2 regions of the Neobacillus sp. PS2-9 genome follow, and region 1 is predicted to be linked to the other one. Evidence: riboswitches for the same ligand, from Rfam matches in the RefSeq annotation. Region 1 holds a riboswitch; the other holds the start of a gene.

The links. A riboswitch is a leader RNA that binds a small molecule or an ion and turns the genes downstream of it on or off. The one in region 1 is predicted to bind preQ1.
Region 2: linked by a shared signal. The riboswitch ahead of RCG25_RS22450 (QueT transporter family protein) and the one ahead of queF (preQ(1) synthase) in region 1 are both predicted to bind preQ1.

Annotation. Positions count from the first base shown of each region.
Region 1 is NZ_CP133269.1:4,327,489-4,335,411, reverse strand. Features, by position in the region: gene RCG25_RS21705 (FTR1 family iron permease) at 1-309, shown strand, start outside; gene RCG25_RS21700 (polysaccharide biosynthesis protein) at 422-1,762, shown strand; gene RCG25_RS21695 (RNA polymerase sigma factor) at 1,863-2,381, shown strand; gene RCG25_RS21690 (aromatic amino acid hydroxylase) at 2,424-4,169, shown strand; gene RCG25_RS21685 (Bax inhibitor-1/YccA family protein) at 4,857-5,495, opposite strand; gene mscL (large-conductance mechanosensitive channel protein MscL) at 5,544-5,936, opposite strand; PreQ1 riboswitch class I at 6,081-6,127, shown strand; gene queF (preQ(1) synthase) at 6,210-6,710, shown strand; gene RCG25_RS21670 (LuxR C-terminal-related transcriptional regulator) at 6,775-7,923, opposite strand, start outside.
Region 2 is NZ_CP133269.1:4,491,931-4,499,853, forward strand. Features, by position in the region: gene RCG25_RS22435 (globin domain-containing protein) at 208-612, opposite strand; gene RCG25_RS22440 (VOC family protein) at 703-1,113, opposite strand; gene RCG25_RS22445 (hypothetical protein) at 1,316-1,807, opposite strand; PreQ1 riboswitch class I at 1,999-2,043, shown strand; gene RCG25_RS22450 (QueT transporter family protein) at 2,052-2,537, shown strand; gene RCG25_RS22455 (hypothetical protein) at 2,580-3,092, opposite strand; gene RCG25_RS22460 (DinB family protein) at 3,273-3,797, shown strand; gene RCG25_RS22465 (sugar phosphate isomerase/epimerase family protein) at 3,856-4,824, opposite strand; gene RCG25_RS22470 (Gfo/Idh/MocA family protein) at 4,821-5,855, opposite strand; gene RCG25_RS22475 (Gfo/Idh/MocA family protein) at 5,852-6,886, opposite strand; gene RCG25_RS22480 (ThuA domain-containing protein) at 6,889-7,614, opposite strand; gene RCG25_RS22485 (sugar phosphate isomerase/epimerase family protein) at 7,650-7,923, opposite strand, start outside.

The sequences.
Region 1 (7,923 bases):
TTAGTCATTGTCGGCTTTGTGATTATCAAGTACAGTGTGAAGATTCCTATTCGACTTTTCTTTAAAACAGCCACGATTCTAATATACTTTTTGGCATTTAAAATTCTTGGGATCAGTATTCATGCATTGCAAATATCTAATGTGATCCCGACCAGTACGGTTGAAGGATTTCCATTTGTGGATTGGATTGGACTTTATCCAACTTGGGAAACCACCTTATCTCAAGTGCTTTTACTTATAGTCATTATGTTTATTGTGTTTTTTATGAAAAAAAGAGAAGGAAAACAGATGGTTTCTGCAGAAGTTTAAAAGGGCGCTCATACGCCCTTTTTTTCGTCATTCGAAAAAAATTCCCCTACTAATCTTACAACTTGTCTCATAGGTTATTAAAAGTAAGATTGGGTCAAAGGGGAGTCGATGTATGGCTATTTACTATAGAGGAATCTTATTTTTGGCAGCTTCCGCTTTTTTAGGGGAAGGGATTGAAGTGCTGGTGAATATGATTCTTGCACGAGAGCTGGGATCACACGGATTAGGGCTTTATATGTCCATCCTGCCTTCTATCTTTTTAATCGTTTTACTATCAAGTTTTGAACTTCAGGTATCCATTTCTAAGTTTATTGCAGAAAGAGAAGAGCGCTACCATCGGAATATTTTGCATCATGCGATTACCATAACAGTTGTATTTACCAGTATTCTTTTTTTGTTAACAGCGGCTGTTCTTCCATTTATTCCAGTCTTTAATGCCTATCATCCTTATATTCGATGGCTGGTGATGATTCTTATTCCTGTTATTGCGTTTACTAGCGTTGCCAGAGGATATTTTATGGGTAAACAGCAGATGGGGAGAATCGCCATCTCTAACTTTATAAGAAAAATCATCCAGCTTGGTGGATTGTTTATCCTCTTCCGTTTGTTTGAGTTTGATTCACAGGAATCACTGTTAATTGCTATTGGAACTTTGATTGGCAGTGAAATTGTCGTCTTTCTTTACTTAGTCTACTTGTTTATTATTCAATTCCAACAATTGAAGCGCCAGCCTTTTTCAAACATCAATCGCAAAGTGGTACGGAAGAATCTAATGGCCGTTTCCGTCCCTACCACAGGACTTCGGTTGTTTTCTGCTTTCACTGGTGCGATTCAACCATTTATCATCAAAGCCGCATTGGTACACTCAGGAATGTCTGATGTACTGGCAACCGAACAATTTGGGATGTTAATGGGCGTAGCTGTATCGATCGGATTTTTTCCGGCCTTTATTGCCCATTCTTTAATGATCGTCCTGATTCCGGCCGTGTCAAAAACCCATTCGCAAAAGGATTATCCTACTCTACAAAAAATGCTGCAACAGGTGATGAAGCTTACTTTTATCTATGGAGTCGCAGCAGTAACCATTTTTTATTTTTTTGCTCCTGAATTAACATCGCTATTCTTTAAATCAGATACTTCGGCTGTATTTTTACAATTACTGTGGCCGTATTTCTTATTTCACTTTTTTATCATGCCAATGCAGGCCTTTATGATCGGTCTTGATTTGATTAAGGATGCCTTTATACACATCGTTTGGTCAATTGTCATCTCCTTTGGGCTCGTCTTATGGCTTGGTTCCTCGCCGGATTGGCGAATGAACGGAGTGATTATAGGAATGAATACAGGCTCCATTCTACTAGCGCTGATGCATTATTTAACTATCTGTAAAAAAATTGGCGTGTCTGTCTTTATGAAGGGCGTGAAAATCGGGGACAATCCCCCGTTGCGCTAAAGCGCCGGGGGACTGTACCCAAAAAAGAAAGTGTAGGGGTTCGGTCTGTCCATTCCGTCTATTAATATAGAAAGTTTTTTGTTTGGAGGGAATGGTAGAAATGAAACAGCAATTAGTGAATTCGTTTGAGGAATTAGTCAATGAATATGGGACAACCATCTATAAATATATTTTTTCGTTAGTCAAACATAAGGAACTTGCGGAGGATCTATATCAGGAGGTATTACTCTCTGCTTATTTAGCATATCCTTCAATTAAGGAGCAGGGTAAATACAAAAGCTGGTTATATACGATCGCCATCAATAAATGCCGTGATTATTGGCGGAAGGAAAATAAATCAAAGCATTTTTGGAAGGAAGAGGTGTATTCGTATTCTGTCTCAGTCGAATCTCCCTACATTCCAGAAGAAGAAGTCCTACATAATTTTTCTGCTCAGCAAATGGCGGAAAAGATAAACCTATTACCCGAAATTTATCGTTATCCTATTTATCTTTATTACTATCAAGATCTATCTCTACTAGAAATTGCGAAAAAAAGTAATCTTCCGATGTCTACTGTTAAAACAAGAATGAAAAGGGCGAAGGAACGGCTCCGGCCAAAAATGCTATCACTAGCCTAAATGCTCCATATGTAATTATTCTTTGAAAAGGGGAAGTTTAAGATGACTGGAAAAAGAATAAAAAATATTCCTGCCAATTTACTGCCATATATTTCAAAGCAACATTACCACCGTTATACGCCAATTGAGCATGCAGTTTGGCGTTTTGTTATGAAGCAAAATCATTATTTCCTAAAGGAAATTGCCCATCCTGCTTATGTGAATGGATTAAGAGATTCAGGGATCAAGACGGAATCCATTCCAAAAGTCGAAGATATGAATACGAGTCTTTCGAAGGTTGGCTGGGGGGCGGTGACCATCGATGGACTTATTCCAGGCTCTGCTTTTTATGGCTTTTTAGCTAACCGCCTCTTACCGATTGCAACAGAGATTCGGAACGTACAAAATATTGCTTATACGCCGGCACCGGATATGCTTCATGAAGCGGCAGGGCATGCGCCTATCCTTTTAGATGAAGCCTACCGCGAATTTGTAAGGAAAATCGGGGAAATGGGTGCAAAGGCTCTTTCGAGTAAAGAAAAAGCACAGGTATTTATGGCTGTTCGTCATTTAACGATTGTGGCAGAAGACCCCAATTCGACTCCAGAGCAAGTAAAAGAGGCCGAGATGCAGGTTGCTGAAGCGCGCAGCAAGTTGAAAGGTTTATCAGAAGCTGATAAGGTATCACGACTGTTTTGGTGGACGGTGGAATACGGATTAATTGGTGAGCTCGATCACCCAATCATATACGGGGCTGGCTTGCTATCTTCGGTGGGAGAGAGCCAAAGCTGTTTGAAGGATGATATCCGTAAAATTCCATTTTCCGTTGAAGCCTGCATAAGTACCCCTTATGATGTTACGAAACCGCAGCCACAGTTATTTGTTTGTAAAAGCTTTGAGGACTTAGTCGCGGCTATTGATGACTTTGCTTCGACAATGGCCTTCCGGAAAGGAGGAACGGAGAGTCTCGTTCAAGCACTGCAGACAGAAAACACGGCAACGATTTGCTTTTCCTCAGGCCTGCAAGTTACAGGAACTCTAGCTGATGTTTTAATAAATGAAAAAAAGGAAGCCGTTTATCTCAAGACGAAGGGTCCAACAGCATTGGCCTACAACAATCAACAATTGGATGGACATGGAAAAGAAACACATCGTAAAGGCTTTGGTACACCTATTGGTCGTTTAGAAGGAGATATTGTCTTAGAGCAATGTACGGTTGCGCAGCTAAAGGACTTAGGTATTTTTCAGGATCATAAGGTCCAATTAAAATTTGAGAGTGGAGTGTTGGTTGAGGGAACGGTGAAAGGAATTCTTTTTTCAGACTCCAAACCTGTTATTATCTCCTTTAAAGATTGCCAAGTAGCTTATAAGGATCAGGTACTATTTGAACCAGCATGGGGGACATTCGATATGGCCGTGGGTGCAAGCATTGATTCGGTCTTTGCTGGTGCTGCAGATCCTGATGCTTATTTTGAATGGACAGAGATAGAAGATACAGAGGAAGTTGTTGATAAACCAGAATGGAATGAGCTGGAAAATTTATATGAAGAGATTCGCCACATACGTGAAGGTTTGGTTTGGGATGAACAAAGTGCGGCCCATGTAGGAGAAGTTTTAGCCATCTTAGATGACCGGTATCCAAAAGAGTGGTTACTGCGCTTAGAGATTCTCGAACTTTATAAAATGCACGATGATGGTCATCAAAATGTAAACGCTATCATGAATAAGCTGCAAAATACTGACTGGGACTCATCAGTTAAACAAATGATTAATCGGGGATTAACTTTAATTAATTCCTTTGAAAAATAACATGGTTTAAATAAAGAAAATCGTGTTTTTTTGTAGGGATTAGTTGGTCTACGTGCCCGAGATGTGATTGATAAAAGGGAACTGGGTAACGTAGAAGCAGTCTACGTGCCCGAATTGGGTATGGAAAAGGGAACTGGGTAACATAGAATCGGTCTACGTGCCCGAGATGTGATTGAAAAAGGGAACTGGGTAACGTAGAAGCAGTCTACGTGCCCGAAATGGGTATGGAAAAGAGAACTGGGTAACGTAGAAGCAGTCTACGTGCCCGAATTGGGTATGGAAAAGGGAACTGGGTAACATAGAATCGGTCTACGTGCCCGAGATGTGATTGAAAAAGGAACTGGGTAACGTAGAAGCAGTCTACGTGCCCGAAATGGGTATGGAAAAGAGAACTGGGTAACGTAGAAGCAGTCTACGTGCCCGAGATGTGATTGAAAAAGGGAACTGGGTAACGTAGAAGCAGTCTACGTGCCCGAGATGTGATTGAAAAAGGGAACTGGGTAACGTAGAAGCAGTCTACGTGCCCGAGATGTGATTGAAAAAGGGAACTGGGTAACATAGAATCGATCTACGTGCCCGAAATGGATCCAGAAAAGAGAACCGGGTAACATAAAACCAGTCTACCTAATAAACTAGGTACTAATAAAGTAAAAGGAGCTTGGAATGTGATCCAAGCTCCTTTTACTATTAATCTTTACTTGATAGAATCCCCAAGATACGAAGAATGCTAATGAATAGGTTAATAAAATCAAGGTATAGGTTTAAGGCCATCAATGGAACTTCTTCTGCTCTTACACCGTAATGCTTCATTCGGCTGATATCAAAAAGTACATACCCGCTAAATACGACTACACCAATAAAGGAGTAAGCAAGCATTCCTGTTGAGCTTAACGGGAAGAAAATATTAAAGATGGAGATGGCTACTAAAGCAAGCAGTGCAGCCAGCAAAAATCCACCTAAAAACGAGAAATTACGTTTTGATTTTGCCGCATAAATAGAAATACCTGTAAAGACAACGGTAGTACTTGCAAAGGCCATAACTACTACGTTTGCTCCTGATGTCGCTAAGTAGTGAGCGACAATTGGGTATAGTGTGATACCAGAAAGAAAGGTAAAGACATAAAGGAATGAGTACGAGATGGCTTTTTTTCGTCTTAAAAAGAACGCAGATATAAGCATGACAAATTCTAAAATATACAATGGAATCATAAGCCAAGACGGTACAATAAACGCACCAGCCATTGTGCCTAAGAAAGCGATAGCAAGTGATAGAGCAAATGTCCGTAATACGGATGGCATAAACTCAGTAGATGTTTGAGTATACAAGTTTTTCACCTCTAAATTTATTTGTTACTAGAATATACGTACAAGAGGTCAAGATGTTTCATTTTTTCTTAAAATATCTCGATCTTCCTTTAATAAGTCGCGAATTTCAGCTAAGAGTTCTTCTTGGCGGTCAATTTTTGCTACAACCACAGCGGGTTCCTCTTTCTTTTTAAAGCGATTAATGAATTTTACAAATAGGAAAATAGAGAAGGCGATGATAAAGAAATCAACAACAGTTTGAATAAATTGTCCGTATTTTAAATCATGATAAGCAAGTTTAGAAAACGAGTCTGTTTTTCCAATCAATAATCCAATTAATGGCATAATGATATCTGAGACCAGAGACGAGACTATTTTTCCAAATGCCCCCCCAATAATAACCCCAACTGCTAAATCAATGACATTGCCCTTCATGGCAAATTTCTTGAATTCGTTCCACATGACATACTGCCCCCTTTCTTATACTTAGTATTATTGTACCTTTATACCCTATCCTTCTCAAGGCTTCCCATAAAATGCTGATTGACAGTGGACGCAAAATTCACTATAGTTACTATGAAATTAATTACATGGATACCCGAATACTGGGGAGAGGTTCATAGCAGACACCCTCTATAAAAAACTATGGAAATGGAGAATTCAACCATATCCTTAGGATATGGTTTTTTATTTCTTTCTTATAGTTATAACCGGGTTATATAAGGAGGACTAACAATGGCAGAAGGAAGAACAGATGCTGAATTAGAAGGTGTAACATTATTAGGAAATCAAGGAACAAAGTATTTATTTGAATACACGCCAGAGGTTCTAGAGGCGTTTGATAATAAACACCCGAACCGTGATTACTTCGTAAAATTCAATTTTCCTGAGTTTACAAGTCTTTGTCCAAAAACAGGACAGCCTGACTTTGCTACAATTTATATCAGCTATATTCCGGATCAAAAGATGGTGGAAAGCAAATCGCTTAAGCTTTATCTTTTCAGCTTCCGTAATCATGGAGATTTCCATGAAGACTGCATGAATATAATCATGAATGATTTAATTAAGTTAATGGATCCTCGCTATATTGAAGTATGGGGCAAATTCACGCCAAGAGGCGGAATCTCCATTGACCCTTACTGCAACTACGGCAGACCAGGTACGAAATACGAGCAAATGGCTGATCATCGTATGATGAACCATGATTTATACCCTGAAAAAATCGATAACCGCTAAATTTGGGGACAGTCCCCCGGTGCGTTAATGCGTAAAAGGAGCAGCTGCTAGCAGTTGCTCCTTTTTATGATATGAGTTTCATTTTTATGGCCTTTACAGCGGCATCCGTCCGATTTTTAGCTTCTAGTTTCTGAATGATAACGGATATATAATCTCGTACGGTATAGCTGCTCAGATGGAGTTTTTCAGCTGCTTCATTGATAGAGGCACCCCCTGCGATCAATTGTAATACCTCTTTTTCACGCATGGTTAAGACAGAGTGCGTCCCACCGAACTGGTGTAAGGCTTCATCCCATATAGAATACAACAATTCCCCGGCATAATGCCCAAATTTGATGAGCGTCGATAGGGTTTGCATGCTGATATCAAAATGTGAATTTTCGCCTTGATCTAATAGAGCAATCCCAAGCAGTTTGCTTTTAGTGGGAACGAAGATGGGTAACACCACTAATGAGCGAAGTTGAAATTCATTTACATATTTTTTGGGTAACACATCTAAGGCATTAGAAAAGTAAAGCGGCTGCGAATGGGTTAACGAGCTTAAATATTTTTCTATTAAAGAGAGCCCTAATATTTCTTCTTGGATTTGCTGCACAGAAGGAATGCTGACATTATAGCCCGAAACACCAATCCCTTTATCTTCGTAATGATTATACAAAAACAAACCACAGCGGCTAAACGGCATATAGTCGACTAACCCCTTTGTAATCGCCTTTACGGCATCATCCACGCTCCGTGCACGTAACAAATGCTGTAAGAAGAGGAGAGACCCATCCTTCCACTCCATCCTGCTCTCAAGCTGTTGGAGCTTTAACTGTCGAAGATACATACCTCTAATAAAATCACATTGATGTTCTGTAATCGTCGTTCCAGGATCCCGTACACAAACAAGTAACACATCATTCAGACAAGGTACCTGAACAATGTCCGATTCCTCCTCGCCTGTGCCGATTAGTTTATTTATCGCTGATGAAAGATGGCTGATTTGACTGGCTTTCAAATTGGAGCACATGTCGATTAAATGGGTGTCTACAGCATAATCGTCTGAACAGACAATACTTTCAATTTGGTAATTCTCCAGCTCCTTTTTAACCACAGCCGCCCACTTCATGGGAATGATATCAGTGACGATCATATTTTTAATCCACTTTTTATTTTGTTCTTCCCAGCTTTGTGTTAACAATGCCTGATCCATCATTCGTGAAAAAAACGA
Region 2 (7,923 bases), 160 kb from region 1:
CCGCTCCAGGCACGAGCGGTTCGTGGGTGTTTCGGCGCAAGCGCCTGCGGGGTCTCCCCTGAACCATACTCCCATAGGAGTCTTCGTGCCTTCCGCTCCAATCAACAGGGTGTAAAAATCAACAATGTTCTTTAACATAGCCAATAATATAAAAAATCCTCACCCTGGTTAAGTACAGGTAAGGATTTTTGTTAATTCGCAAATTAATTAGTCGCGGTCAGGACTGTTTACCATTATGCCAGCAACCTGCGTTAAACGATCATAAAAGGCTAGTCCTGCTGGGTTTTGATCGAGTCCAATTTCCTGAAAGGCTTCTCTCATACAGCGTAGCCAACAGACTGCTCTTCTTGGGGTTACTTCAAATGGTAAATGCCGTTCTCTCATGGCAGGTGGTCCAAATTCCTGGCTGTATAAAGCAGGACCTCCTAAAAATTGTGGAAGAAACATTCTCTGCTTTCGCTTAATTTCTTCCATGTCCCCTTCAAATAAAGGTCTTAATTCCGGGTCTGCATATACTCGTGGATAAAAGGCATTAACTAGTTTGTCAATGGTCTCTTGTCCACCAATTTCACTATATAGAGATTTAAAGTTATAATCCAATTCCTTCACCATCCATCCTTTATTTTTCCCCTATTTCAGATAATTATAAAGCTTTCTTGAATGGTATTTTGTGATTTACATCACGGAATAGATAAAATTACATCAATTTCCAGAAGAGTCTTTGTCCACTTTAGGCGCAACTAATTCCACTTTTATTCGATCAGGGTCTTCAAAGAATACTGCATAATGTGAATCTCCCCCTGCGAACGGGTGTCGATCCTGATACAAAATAGGTATACCTTTTTCCTTCAATTGATCAGTCATCCAGTCTACTTGCTCTTTGGATTCTGCATGAAATGCAAGATGATTTAAACCAACCCTTGAACGGTGGTAAGGGACATCCATGAATCTCTTTTCCACTTGCACAAATACAAGATAGGTATCTCCGTATTTCCAACTAATACCTGAATCCCATTTCTGATACTTTTCATATCCTAATTCAGTTAAAAACCATCCCCAAAATTCAGTTGTTTTTGATAGATTCGAAACATAGATCTCTAAATGGTGCAGAATGATGTTTTCCCCCTTTATTTTCTGATATTTTAGGGCCTCTTACTGTAGAAAAACATTTATTCTATTATTTTATCATTTATTATTTGCGATTTTGATGAGTTTATTTGCGATAACGAATGGTTTATTTTCTTAAAGTAGCAGTTTATTTGCGAAAAAAGCCAGTTTATTTGCGAACACAGAAAAAGCCGACTTAATAGTCAGCTTATTTAGTGAATATTTTCTGAATAAGCGATTTTGGTTTCTTTCTCAATTTTTCAATTATACTTTGGAATCCATACATGATGACTGATTTAATGAAAAATAAAAGCCCCATTTGATAGTGCTTCATGCTAACAAGTGAAACAATCCCCATTCTTCTTAACGCAATCATCCCCGGAAAGGCAAAAAGGGTGTCAAGAATAAGGTTCAATAGTAAGTATCGGAAAAAGTTTCCGAATGTGAATTTTAATATCCATAATGATCCCACAAAAAATGGCCCTATCATAAAGGGAAGTTCGCCCATTGTTTTTGGAATGAGTTTTTCATAAAATCTCCACCATAGCCGCTTTTTCGAAAAATAACTCTCAAAAATGACCCAAACGAAGATAAACAAAGCACCCGGGTAAAATCTCTTGAAGGACCGCTTTCCTAGGAGTGGCAGTGATAACCAGGGTATTAGCATCATTGCAAGTAAAAACATTTTATTTTGTTTCATAATAATACGCCATTCCTTTTTTTCTTTTTATCATGCACGGATTTTTAATATTTATGTAAAAATTTCCTGTAATTATTTTTGAATAGCGTGGCACAAAAAATGGGCCTTTTAATTTATGTACAGATTAGCCTTGGACTTCACGTGGAATTGACGAGTAATTCAATTTATATTAATATATTAATTTGCCTGTAAGTTATGTGGTTCGAGAACCTCCCACACAAAAAAACTAAGGAGCTAATTATATATGAAAATTAATACAATTGTCGTAAACGGTATTGTAGCAGCATTGTACATTGCAGTCTCTGCTTTAATCCAGCCGTTTGGATTTACCCAAGTTCAGTTTCGTGTTTCCGAGATGTTCAATCATCTAGTTGTTTTTAACAAAAAATATATCTATGGAATTGTTCTTGGTGTGTTTTTAACAAATTTGTTCTTTTCACCGATGAAGGCCTATGACCTTATTTTCGGTGTCGGTCAATCCGTAATTGCCTTGTTAATCACGATTGCCTCTGCAAAATATATCAAAGGCTTATGGACACGTATGATCGTGAATACACTTGTCTTCACGTTAACGATGTTTTTGATTGCTCTTGAGCTGCATTTAGCATTTGACCTACCATTTATGTTCACTTGGTTAACAACCGCAGTTGGTGAATTTGTGGTTATGGCTGTGGGTATGCCAGTGATGTATGTAATTAATAAGCGTGTTCGATTTGATAAAATCGTCTAAACAAAAAAAGAGTTGCTGCAAACGCAGTGACTCTTTTTTGAATTAATTCATAGAATTATCATCTAATCTGTAAAAAAGAATACCATTCTGCCCGTACCAAAATTCAATCGATTGATGGTTCTTCTGATCTACGTAACCTAGTATATCTGCCCCTTGCTCAGTACGTTCATAAAAATTCTCTCCATAAGCCTTTTTCGCTTTTGATATTGAATCCCCAACTTCAATTCCTTTTGCGGTAGGTATCCCTGAGCTTTCTACGATAAAGCGAAAAATACCGCCCTGTTCATTCGTAGCAATCTCTAGTCCATCCTGAATTTTGTAATATCTAAAAGTCTCTGTGTCTCTACTTTTATGCTTCTGTTCTCCATAAAAACTAATAAACCGATCTGAATGAATATCATCAAATAGATAGAATCCATTAATATTCTCATTATGTAGGTCGGTATGTTCCGTAAACTGATGATGAAAGGAACGAGGAAAATGTGGTTTTGACAATAAAAATATTGAACTTATAAAAAGGATAAACACAATAATTATTACTATACTCTTACTCACAATTATTCCCCCTCAGAAGCATAGAAACTCTATGTATATTTAAATCATAATACATAGTAGTTCTATGCACAAGTGTTTATTTTCTAAAATAATCCAATTCGAGTTGCTTTTATTTGGTATTTCTTTGCAAAAAGGCATAAAGTAGTAGTAGATGATCGCAATTTGGAGGGAGAGATAAAAATGTTACAACGTCCTTTAACTAGTGAGTATCCTGAATATTATGTACCCTATGTGAATCTGGTTCCCGAAGGAGACCTATTAGCGATTTTAAGTGAGGATCTAAAAAGTACGATTGAACTTTTTGACGGTATTTCGGATGAAGATGGGCATTTTCGTTATGCCCCAACTAAATGGAGTATCAAAGAAGTTCTCGGCCATATGACAGATACCGAAAGAATTATGAGTTATCGCCTGCTTCGTATTGGCCGCGGTGACCAAACGGCTTTAGCGGGGTTTAATGAAAATGATTTTGTAGAAGGCTCTCAAATTAACAAGCAATCTATCAAAGATATACTTGAGGATTTTATAGCGACACGCAAGGCTACGATTACTTTAATTAAAAACATGCCTGCTGAAGCCTGGGGCAACAAAGGCAATGCCAACAATACGGAAGTGACTACCCGTGCCATCGGCTACATAATTGCAGGTCATGCCATTCATCATAAAAAAATTATTAACGAGAGATACCTTACATCAAAAAAATAGGTAACATGAAATAAGCAGTCGGAGTATTGCCCGACTGCTTTTTCTATTACTCATATACTTATACCCACCACATTTGTGAAACAGGCTCTTCAATTAGAACAGATTTTAAATTCACAACTGCTCGCTTAAAGCCTTCTTCAATGGACATGATAGGATCCTCATGTTCAATGCTGACCACATAATCGTAGCCATAGGTGCGGAGTGCACTCATCATGTCAGACCATTCCTTCAAACTATGGCCACATCCTACGGAACGAAAACTCCATGCACGTGAACGCACTTCCCCATATGGCTGCATATCTGTTAAACCATACATATTTACATTTTCTTGGTCAATATACGTATCTTTCGCATGGAAATGATGGATGGCATTTTCTTTTGCTAAAATTTTAATCGCAGCCACAGGATCGATTCCCTGCCACCATAAATGACTTGGATCCAAGTTGGCCCCAATCGCATCACAGGTTTCTTCGCGCAACTTCAACAGCGTGTATGGAGTATGAACTAAAAAGCCGCCATGAAGCTCGAGGCCAATTTTCACCTGATGTTCCTTCGCATACTGGCCTACTTCCTTCCAGTATGGAATCAACTTTTCTTCCCATTGCCACTTTAACACGTCTCCATATTCGTTAGGCCAAGGAGTCACCGGCCAATTAGGAAACTTGGCTTCTTCATGGTCGCCTGCAGTACCAGAGAAACAGTTTACCACTGGAACTCCTAACAAGGATGCTAGTTTAATTGTTTTTAAAAGTGTCTCGTGAGACTGCTTCGCGAATTCTTTCTCAGGAGAGATAGGGTTTCCGTGACAGCTAAAGGCACTTATCGTTAACCCTCGCTCTTCGACTTTTCCGATATATGCCTTCCGTGCTTCTTCACTTTCTAATAACGGGTCTAAATCGCAATGGCTGTTTCCTGGGTAGCACCCAGTTCCTATTTCAACGGCATGAAGGCCTGCCTTTTTTACGGTATCAAGCATATCCTCGAACGATTTTTCAGCAAATAATACGGTAAATACACCTAGTTTCATTGGGAAATCCCCTCTCTAAAAGATTCACTACTTTCATAGATTCGATCAATAATTTGAGAAACTTGAAGCGCCTCCTCTGGCTTGACAACCAATTCTTCCAATCCCAGACATGCTTGGATAAAGTTTTTTGCCTGTGGCAGTCCAAGATTCTCTTCACCTGGAATCCAAGCAGCTTGGCTATTTAGCAGCATGCCATTTTTAGTGGTATAAAGCTCAAATGGAAACACACTTAATCCGCCATCCACTCCAGAGATGCTTAGATGTTCCTTGTCGTCATTGATGTTTGCCGCCCATGAAGTTTCAAATAGCATCGAAGCACCATTTTCAAACTGAGCATACGCTGTGACATGGTCATCGACATCAAACGTTTCATGATTAAACTCGCCCCATTGATTCACTTGATTCGGCATTTTACTTAACGTGTTATATGTGGTGCCTGACACCATTGTTTGTTTGGGATTTCCCATTAGCCATAAAGCGAGATCGAGGAGGTGACAGCCATAGTCAATCAGACTTCCGCCTCCTTGAAGATCTTTATTCGTAAACACACCCCAGCCCGGCACTTTCCTGCGTCTTAAAGCCTGAACTCTGACTACAAGTGGTGTACCTACCTCTAGCATGGCCTTCTTTGCTGCCTGAGCTTCCTTCATGAAACGATAATGATAAGCGATCGCTAGAACCTTATCCGCTTTTTTTGAAGCAGAATTCATTGCTTCACATTCCTCCGCACTTAGTGCCATCGGCTTTTCACATAGAACATGAACACCTGCTTCGAATGCAGCAATGGAAATCTCCGCATGAAATTTATTTGGTGTACAAATACAAACGGCATCTACTTCTGAAAAAAGGTCCTGATAGTTCTCACACACATGAGGAAATTGATGTTTTTCAGCGGTTTCTTTTGCACGGTCCACATTTACATCACTGAGAGCTGTTATTTCACATACGTCACTAAGCTGTAAAAAAGCAGGGATATGACGGCCCTGTGCTATACCGCCAACCCCTATAATGCCAATTCGTAGTTTTTTCATCGTTCTCTCACTCTTACAATCTGTTTCGTTTCATTTGACTCGAGCGCAGCCAAGATGACATTTAAAGACTTCATGCCTTCCTCACCAGGTACAGGAGGCTCTTGATTGTTCACAACAGCATTAACAAATAGATCAATTACACGCGAGTTGTTTTGACCGCCATCTTCATTTGACTGGATCCTACCCAACTGGTAATTGACCACCTCACCATTCTTATATTGAACAACTAGCGAGTTAACCGGGTCATCCTCTAAACGAAGAATCGCTTTTTCACCATAAATAATCGTCGAATTATCTTCTTTGCTTACATAAGCCCAACTGGCAGCAAGCGTTCCGATGATCCCGCTTTCCGTTTTTAAAATACAAACCGCATTGTCATCCACATCCGCAAATTCCTTCGCACTTGTTTCTACGAAAGAACCCACTTCAATAATCTCTTCCCCTAGTAGATAACGCAGTAAATCCGTTTTATGCACACCTAGATCGCCCATCGCTCCAACAAATGCTTTTTCCTTTTGGAAAAACCAGCTTTCTTTTCCGTCCACACTCCAACCTTCAGGACCACCGTGTCCAAATGCTGTACGGAAGCTATAAATACGCCCGATTTCTCCACTTTCAATGAGCTTACGTGCTTTTTGATGTGACGGTACAAAGCGTTGATTATGAGCAATCATTAGCTTATTGCCGCTTTCCTTAGCAGCGGCAATCATAGCTTCTGCTTCTTGTTTTGAAGTAGCCATAGGCTTTTCACAAAGGACATGAACCCCGGCCTTTAAAGCAGCAATGGAGATTGACGCATGAAGGTAGTTTGGTGTACAAACACTAACAGCGTCTACTCCGCCGGCATTCAATAACTCTTCATAACTCGTATAAGCTTTAGCTCCAAATTTCTCCGCCACTTCTATCGCACGCTCTTCATTGATATCACATACCGCAACAAGTTCTACGTTTTTATTTGCTTTATATTCAGGTAAATGACGATGCTGGGCAATACTGCCGCATCCGATGACAGCTACACGTAATTTTCCCATGATTATTTTCCTCCTTTAATCACTTCTAATGGCTTGGCATTTCCGTAAACTGGACGTTCGCGTTTCACTGGCTTAGCCCATTTAACCGCATTGCTAATGACACGCTGAATTTCTTTGTTATGATAAGTCGGATAGGTTTCATGTCCTGGACGGAAGTAGAAAACCTTACCGTTTCCGCGCTTATACGTACAGCCGCTGCGGAATACTTCTCCACCTTCAAACCAACTGGTAAAAATCAGCTCATCTGGCTGCGGGATATCAAAGTGCTCTCCGTACATTTCTTCTTTTTCAAGTTCGATATATTCTGAGATTCCTTCTGTGATAGGATGGCTTGGACTTACAACCCAGAGCCGTTCCTTTTCATCTGCTTCCCTCCATTTCAGATCGCAGCTTGTTCCCATTAATGTTTTAAAGATTTTTGAAAAATGGCCAGAGTGGAGAACAATGAGTCCCATGCCATCAAGGACGCGATGCTGCACCTTTTGCACAATTTCATCTTTTACTTCGCCGTGTGCGAGATGTCCCCACCAAACTAACACATCTGTATTTGCCAGTACTTCATCTGTTAAGCCATGCTCAGGTTCATCTAATGTAGCTGTTCTAGTGTTGAAACCTTCCGCTTCAAGAAATGCGGCAATTGCACCGTGAATTCCATTTGGGTAAATATCTCTAACCACAGGGTTTTTCTGTTCATGTCGGTTTTCATTCCATACTGTTACGTTTAACATCTATAACGACTCCTTTTTACTTTTATAAAAATAAATTATTTAGACGTCAGCTTTTCTTTTAAGTAATTTAGACTTATTTCAATGCTTTCAAACGGGGTCCGGCGGCTGAAATCCTGCTCGATGATCCACCAGTCTACACCAGCGTCCACTCCTAAATTGAGTGCGCTTTCAATATCAACCCCACCTGTTCCAAGTTCAGAAAAATATTGTTCCTCATCTGTTGTCATATCTTTTAAATGGATGAGAGGAGTACGATTTCTGTATCGGTTCATCCACGCCACTGGCTTTTCACCAGCTTTGGTCAGCCAA